2 regions of the Photobacterium atrarenae genome follow, and region 2 is predicted to be linked to the other one. Evidence: predicted binding sites of a transcription regulator. Region 2 holds the regulator's gene; the other holds the start of a gene.

The links. The regulator PurR, encoded in region 2, represses purine synthesis genes. The targets are predictions, from matches to a motif close to TNANGNAAACGTTTNCNTNA.
Region 1: a site for PurR is predicted at 1,688-1,707, ahead of NNL38_RS17115 (2OG-Fe(II) oxygenase). Genes of this name have one in related genera too.

Annotation. Positions count from the first base shown of each region.
Region 1 is NZ_CP101509.1:203,710-207,924, forward strand. Features, by position in the region: gene NNL38_RS17110 (SIMPL domain-containing protein) at 1-685, opposite strand, end outside; gene NNL38_RS17115 (2OG-Fe(II) oxygenase) at 974-1,582, opposite strand; gene NNL38_RS17120 (5-carboxymethyl-2-hydroxymuconate Delta-isomerase) at 1,809-2,150, opposite strand; gene NNL38_RS17125 (GNAT family N-acetyltransferase) at 2,211-2,738, opposite strand; gene NNL38_RS17130 (peroxiredoxin) at 2,992-3,651, shown strand; gene NNL38_RS17135 (metallophosphoesterase) at 3,705-4,215, opposite strand, start outside.
Region 2 is NZ_CP101508.1:1,394,142-1,398,356, forward strand. Features, by position in the region: gene NNL38_RS06550 (carboxymuconolactone decarboxylase family protein) at 1-272, opposite strand, end outside; gene NNL38_RS06555 (hypothetical protein) at 423-815, opposite strand; gene NNL38_RS06560 (TfoX/Sxy family DNA transformation protein) at 1,131-1,724, opposite strand; cyclic di-GMP riboswitch class I at 1,852-1,957, opposite strand; gene purR (HTH-type transcriptional repressor PurR) at 2,234-3,241, opposite strand; gene NNL38_RS06570 (heme ABC transporter ATP-binding protein) at 3,706-4,215, opposite strand, start outside.

The sequences.
Region 1 (4,215 bases), on a different contig from region 2:
CCCGAACCTTTTTAATATGCGGGTTATTTTTATCCCGTGCACTGATACTGAATTGGCCCTGGGAAGCGCGTTTTATTTTTCCTAAATGGCTGTCCGAATCGGCGGCAAACTTTTCGGCCACTTTTCGGGCATTCAAAGTCGCTTCTTCAATCATCTCCGGTTTGATCTCGTTGAGCCGGGTAAACAAGTAGTCTGTCTGGCTCTGATAATTGTTCCCGGTAAAAACAATGCCTTTCTGACCCAACTCGGATAAGGTATTCATTACCTGGCGAACCTCGGCAATCTTCGCCGAATAGACCGTCACAATCCGTAATGCGGTATAACGAAAAGGCGCAGCCGAATCATTGCCGTACTGCTGGGCAGACTTATCCGTAAGCGAGGGCGCTGACAGGGAAATATCGGCCGCCTCGATTCCGTGGCTGATCAGGTGATCCCGAATCGCTTGCGCATGGGCATCCAGCGTTTGGTAGACATCCACCAGCTCGTTCCCGGCAACATTAAACTGAATCGGCCAAATCACAATATCTGCCGGATACTCTCGCTCCGACAAACCTTTCACCGTGACACTGCGATCATACATCTTGTGCTCAATTGCAGCATGACCCAACAGATATCCCAGCATCGTCAGGCCCAAAAAGATCCCAAGCCCCAGAATGATGCTGGCAGTTTTATTCATCGACTGCATCCCTTTCTCCTTCTCTGACTCATTTCATCTGTTGTGGTGAAAGCAAACTTGCATCGTAGCCGCGATCAATGCCTTCTCCTCGGCACCGACGTTGTCATAAGTCTAAAACCTGTCCCGCCACCTCGTCCTGTCTCCGGCGCAATTCTCTTCGACACAATGCCGACAATGTGACCCATACCCCGGCAGGTGGCGTCCCATCCTGCAGAAACAGTAACACATATAATAAGACAGGCACGCCTGAGCGTGCCTGTCGTTGATCATGTGATAGTTTAACCGGCGCTTTAAATTTTATCTTGCCACATCCAGCCTGTTGCCGGTGCTGCCGTTCACCCGGTACCATCCGGCAATACTGTAACGAAGCCGGTGAGCCGGAAGAACTTCATGTGGAAAGTTTTCCGACAAAAACACCACCAACCGACCCGCCTTCGGCGCAACCTGGGTCAGATACTGGTCGTTCAGATCGTACACCACCAACTCTCCCCCATCTTCCGTCACCCACTGCTCATTGAGGTAGAATACCGTGGTCAGTTTACGGTTGGTCTGGCCTCGGAAGCTATCAAGATGCTTCTTGTAAAAATCGCCCGGCTCATACTTGGCAAAGTGCGCCTCATACTCAAACAGACCGAGGAACAAGTAGCGGTTCACCGCCACCCGCAAGGCTTCCATCTGCTGCATATAATGCTGCACCGGCGCGCCAATTTCCGGAGACAACCATTGGATTTTATCTTTACGCACCCGCGCTTCCTGAACGTAATTTGTATCCCGACCGATGCCGGACTGTTGCCAGTTTGATGGGATACAAGCTCGCAAGTCATTCACCTGCGCCGGTGTTAAAAAATCGTCCCAAATAAACCAGCCACGGGTATGGATCGCATCAATTAAAGTATCTACGTTCATCAGCATCTACGAAGAAAAGTCTATGCTGCTGTTATAAAAACCTCCGGGGAACAGAACAAATCAACATTTTCATGCCATTGATAAGAAATTTTAATTGAAGGAGTAAAAAGAAGATGTTGTCCTCAACATCGGAGCCATCGTGCGATAGGAAAGTTACCTCGGCGGAATAGCTTGAAGCAGATACAGGGCCTGCTGCCTTGACGCATTCAAGGCAGCAGGCGTTTTTTTAGCTGACCGACTTGGCGTAGCTGGCAACATCAATGTCAACCACTTCAACGGTGTAGGAAGTGTTCGGCTGATCGACTTGCTGCAGCTTCTGCAAAATATGATGTGACAAATTCTTTTTCTTTGTTTCATCACGACCGGCCAAGATCCGAGCTGTGACATGCACAAACCCCGCCGTGGTTCCCCCCACCTGATAGCTGGTATACGGGATCACCCGGGTTTTAATATCTGCCGGGGTAAAGAGCCCGGATTCCAACGCGCCTTGAAAAACGACTGAAGAGAGTTCATCGGGTGAAATGGCCGCTTCCAGTTCCTTCGAGTATTCAATGATGCAATGTGGCATTTCACGCTCCTGTATTTTTGATAGCACAACCCGCTGAGCGGAGTCAGTAAGGATTGATGATTAACGATGTTTACAATAAATCACGGTGTCATCTAATTGCCCGGCCGGCAGCCTGCGCGCTTTTTCAAGGCGGGCCTCCAATCGATAGCCGCACCGCTCTGCAACTGCCCGGCTACGCAGATTGGTCGCAGCCGCGATGATTTCCAGACGCTCTGCGTTCAGATGCTCCAGCGCATATTGTTCCACCCGGGCCACCGCTTCCGTGATATACCCTTTGCCGACTTCATCACTACGAAGCCAGTAACCGATTTCACAAAGCGGCACGGCCGGGTCTTTCAGGATCAGCCCGACGACCCCGAGCAGACGGGCATCGGACTTTCGGATGATGAAAAACCTGAGTTCACCGCGCTGATGTTCAAAATTATCAATCGCCTCACGCATGGCTTGCGTGGCCTGTTCAATGGTCTGGTGATGAGGGACCCAAGGCAAGAACACACTCAGCGTGTCACGATGAGCACAAACGGCCTCAAGGACAGGCTCTACCCAACACATCGCCGGCGGGACCAGCTGAATTCTTTCACTTTCCAATCGACAACTCCTGATAAGCCCGCAACTCACCAGAACACTGTGCCACAGGTGTTATAAGAGTGTAAATGAATTATTCACTTTCCTGAGCCGATTCGATATAAAACCCTGCGTGAAAAATCACATTGTCGTCGAGAGGATCTTAAGCATTAAAAACAGTACGTTAGCTAAGGTTCTCGTTGAATGGCAACTTGCAGTCCTCCCCCTGAGAACTACAGTTAAACTGCAACACGCAAAGACATCACGGAGGCGTACCATGCCACTACGAATTGGAGATAAAGCCCCTGATTTCACCGCCGACACCACTGAAGGATCGATACGCTTTTACGATTGGATCGGAGACGGTTGGGCCATTCTGTTTTCTCACCCAAAAGACTTTACGCCGGTCTGCACAACGGAGCTTGGCTACCTGGCAAGCTTAAAACCCGAGTTCGATAAGCGACATTGCAAGCTCATCGGGCTCAGTGTTGACTCAGTCAGCGATCACCAAGCCTGGCTCAAAGACATCGAAGAAACCCAGGGTCATGCCTTGAACTACCCACTCATTGGGGACTCAGACCTCAGCGTAGCTAAGCTGTACGATATGATCCACCCCAACGCCAGCGGCCCTGCCCAGGAAAGAACAGCGGTCGATAACGCCACCATACGTTCAGTTTTCATTGTCGGCCCGGATAAATTGATCAAACTGATCCTCACTTACCCGATGAGCACCGGCCGTAATTTTGATGAAGTGCTGAGAGTCCTGGATTCCATCCAGCTCACGGCCAAACATCAGGTGGCAACGCCGGTTAACTGGCAGCAAGGAGAAGATGTCATCATCGTTCCTGCGGTTTCCGATGAACAGGCCAGGCAGAAATTCCCTGACGGCTGGCGGGCGCCCAAGCCTTATATGCGCATCGTCCCGCAGCCGAAGTAATCATCTACATCAACATAAAGCATACGCCTCACCTGCCGCTTACGGGGGTGAGGTTATATTTCAACCCACTTCCCTGGTTCAAATGCCGGATTCAGTGCATCCGGCCAATAGCCCCTGGGATTGCTCAGCACCCGGGTGCCGTGGAGGACAACATCCACGCTGTGATGAAGGTGACCATGAAACCAGAGCTGGATGTCATGGTGCTCCATCATCGACTCCAGATTACTGACATAAGCTGGCGCCAGTCGCTCCGGCCGGGCCAACCTTGCGGGCACCCCGCTCCCCCAACACCGTGGACTGGGCGCATGATGCGTGACCACCACAGTCCGCCCCGGGTAAGGCTGGTGTAAGGCACCTTCCAGAAACTGACGGGCAAGGCGATGCTCAAAGAGCGCATCATCCGGGGTAAACAGATGGTCTTCGTACTGCACCAAACGGTGGTCACTGAGGTCGGTGGCAGCCGCAGCCATCGCGCTGTGCCGATTGCCGCGCAGGTTGTAGTCGGTAAACAAGGTTGTACCCAGAAATCGCACCCCCTGGAACTCCACCTGATCTTTTTCCAGA
Region 2 (4,215 bases):
CAGCGCTCGGCCAGCTTCATCCCATTAGCATCGACACAAAATGCACAGTGATTGAGCTGCGAAACGCGGACGCAGATCAGTGAGCGGATCACCGGGGTTAACGGGGAGGATTTTCGGTCCAGGTAGCCAAAGAAGCCGGCAACCAGCCAGAACAGGGCAGGGCGGCGCCCCCATAACAGCGCCGGATTCAGAGGATGGCCGTAATGGCGTTTCTGAAGCCAGAGAAGTGGCTTGATAAGAAAAGAATAGTGTTGCTTGGCTGAAATACGCACATCTGCCTCTTAGGTTGCCTGTCTGCTGCATCTGCAACCAAGATAGCATTTATCTTTGGCAAAAACGCAGCAATACCGAATTGGGTATGAGACAAGACCGAGCAGGGGCCGGAAATATTTCAGTTTTGAGGAAAAAATCTTTAAATTCGTTTAGTTGAGCGAAATATAGACGGCTTTTGACTCTTGCTGTTGCGCCATGTCCGGCATAGTGGGCTGAGAGATAAACAGATATCCGGAAGCTAGGACCGGCAGCAAGGCTACAGCCATGGTTTTACCGATATGGTAATTGCGATACCAGTACTTTTTAGAGCGGATTTTAAGCAGTACCCCCCACAACAGGAGGAGGCCGTTAAACCCTGCGGTCACTGCCAACACTTCATCCAGCATTGAAAATGGGGCGAGTTGCTGATGGACGACGAAGACAATCACAATGGTGGGCAGCAAGTTGAGCAAAACTAACAAACGCATCAGTTTCGGCCATTTGCAAAACTTGTCTTTGAACATCTGGCTGGATTGTCCTGGAAAAGGTTGCGAGCTGTACATAAGACCCTCCCTGCGGCGGCTGCGTTGACGCCCCAATTCTACTGAGCCAGCAGGGGATGAAAACCTTGTTGACTGATTTGTGAACAGCTTTGGGAGTGGTGTCAATGTTTGGCATTTCTTCACAGAAAAATGTCATTCACTTGGTGCAAATTTGACATTCTACGTCGTGTGAGGGAGAGCTCCTTGGCAGACTGTTGTTCAGTTACTGGTAGTCATATGATGTGGAAGGCCAGTGAGGGATACTGGGGAGCAGAAAGAGGCGGAAATCGCCTCTTTCGAAATAGGTATGTTCAGAGAAACCGATAGGTGGGTTGCTCAGGAGTTTAATTTCGCCAACAGCTCAGAGCGACGCTGCTGCGGAATCACAGACCAATGGCGTCCGCTGACCGCACCCTCAAGGGCCCACAGCAAATCGATATTAACCGTGTCCTGGTGGGTTTCCTGCAACGCTTTGAAAGCGTTCAACGCACCGGCTTCGTAGAGCTCATCGACGGTCGTGATCCCTGCTTTTTTCAACATCCGCTCATTAGCTAAGCGCAGGTTCGGCAGATCCTTGATCCGGCTTGGGCCACTCTGGCTTTTCTTTTCTTTATCCTGCTTGGCAGCTTCAAAAGAGTGCTTTGCGTGTTCGATGATTTTCTCCGGTTCATTCCACCATTCCTCAGGAATTGCGTAATGTTTCGTGACCACCGGGAACCCACGTTTTTTGTAAACGTACGGGCTCAATCCGGCTTTCTTGAATTGTTCTTCGTTTTCAGCATTGGCCCGCAGGTGCAGTTTGTCGTTAACCACTAACGCAAACATGGTTTCGCCTGAGAAAACTCCAAAGCCACCAAACATTGAACGTGATTTTACATTGTCAAAACAACGAAATAGTCGAAGAGAATCTTTAAGTACTGGTTTGTCCATGCTTCTTTCTCGGTGAAAAATTTCTTGAGTCACCTAACAACAGAGCGAGGATTCAGATTAGCAAATTTCAAAGAAAAGCAATGTCAGGGATTTGTCAGAATTCTGAGCATGACTTCTTGCTATATCCATCGGCAACCCCGCTACCATAAGTTGACTTAATTATTGATAAATAAGCGACTTTTAGGCCGGAAGCTTTGCGTCCCATTCTTTCAAATGGTTTGCCTTGTTCGTGACACAAATAAGCATATCTCAGAAGATATTTTTGAACTTGGTCCCACTTTTAAAAATGTGACACTCCTTCCACAAATAAAGCAATATCATCGGGACAAGAATATCCAAGAGTCACAATTTTTGAACAGGTAGCACAGTTTTAGAACGATTCTAACCCATGATTTACCCATAAATAACTTTGTCAGTAATAGAACTTGAGGGCAATGTCAAAATTGCAACAAAAAACCGATAGCAAGCTATCGGTTTTTTTGTATGGCAAAATTGAAAGTGATAAGCAATTAAGCGTTTATCTTCTTGACAGATTTACGGACAACCAATTCCGGAGCCATCTCAAAGATACGGCGCTCATGTTGTTTGTCTTTCACCCGTGCCATCAGGATCTCAATGGCCTTCTGACCCAGGCGCTGCTTCGGCTGGTGGATGGTGGTCAGCGGCGGAGAGAAGTAAGGCGCCAGGTCGATATTGTCGTAGCCGATAATGGAAACATCATCCGGTACGCGCAGCCCGGCCTGCTCAAAGGTACTGATCAGCGCCATGGCCATAATATCATTGAAACAGAAAATGGCGCTTGGGCGATCGTCCATCGCGATATATTGCTTTGCCGCGGCAACAGCAGATTCACATTCAAAGTCACCTTCAATCAGCCAGTCCGGATTTACGCTCAGATTGGCTTCTTCCATTGCTTTGTAGAAGCCTTTGAGGCGCTCACGGCACGTGAGTTTCTCGGTATGGCCGGTGAGGCAGCCAATTTTCTGGTGGCCGTGCTCAATAAAGTACTTGGTCGCGACATATCCGCCCAGCTCAGCATTGTCCTGAATCTTGTCGGTATGCGGGCTCTCTGGTCCCCAGTCCATGATCACCATCGGCAGATCTTTCTGGCGTTCCAGCAGGGCCAGCAGCTTATCGTCAAGATCGGAACACATCACCAGCAGGCCATCCACGCGTTTCTCAGCCAGCATTCGCAGGTAATCGCGCTGTTTTTCCAGGTTGCCTTCGGTATTACACAGGATCAGGGTGTAGCCTTCTCCGTAGCAGTATTCTTCGACACCGTGAACTACTTCGGCGAAAAATGGGTTGGTCGACTTGGTGACCAGCATGCCGATGGTTCGGGTGGTATTACATTTCAGGCTACGCGCCACAGCACTCGGGGCATAGTTGAGTTCGTCTACAGCGGCCAGAACTTTCTTCTGAGTTGCTTCTGCAACAAACCGGGTTTTATTGATCACGTGAGACACTGTTGTGGTTGAAACACCTGCCAAACGTGCAACATCTTTAATCGTTGCCATACTTATTCTTCTAATAATTCAAAGTGGGCCTGGGCCCATTTATCTTCATTGATCTGAACAGCATTCAACAGCCATGTACCAAACTGAATAAGTATCTGGTATGCCTCCGGGAGTCAGGCCAGATAATTGTTCAGTTTGGCATGATGATCTGCGTTCATAAAGACCATCATGCTGTTTCATACTGCGTATAAAACGTCAAAAAGCCGCTTCTCTGACGAGCGGCTTTCTTCCTCACCTTTCAGGCGTTGCATTGTGTAATCGCTTGCGATCACATTCTACTGAGTGTAGCGCACAGTGCAACGTTTCTGTATCGCAAGGTGATAATTCTTGATAGATATCAACAAACTTACTGCAATTTTTCTAAACTTGGATGCATATCTGATGTAGTGACCGTTGCATCAGATAGCCCCGGCAGAACCGGGGGGGTGAGAAAGCAGGTCGTTGAGCAGGAATCACTTTTTGGGCTATGCCGCAGGCAGGACCACCGGAAAATCCTGGGTCGGGTGCTTGCTGACATGGACCGGCCAGCCGTAGACCCGCTGAATAGTGTCGGGGGTTAAAGCCTGCCAGGGGGGCCCGTCGGCCTGCACCTTGCCATGGTTGACGATCACCAAACGGTCGGCATATTGGGCGGCCAGATTGAGGTCATGGATCACCACAATCACTGCGGCGCCAGCGTTAGCCAGTGTTCGGGCTACTTGCAAGGTCTGGTGCTGGTGGGAGAGATCCAGGGCCGATGTCGGCTCATCCAGCATCAATATGCACTGGTCGCCAGCGTGGCTGAGTTGGGTCAGCACCCGGGCCAGGTGCACCCGCTGTTTCTCCCCCCCGGATAAAGATGGGTACAACCGGTCCTGAAGTTCGAGGACGTCGACCTGGGTCATTTTTTCCGTCGCCAACGCCTGGGTGTCTTTTCTCGTTAGTTGTAGAGGGAGGCTGCCCAGCTCAACCACTTCCCGGGCGGTAAAGGCGAA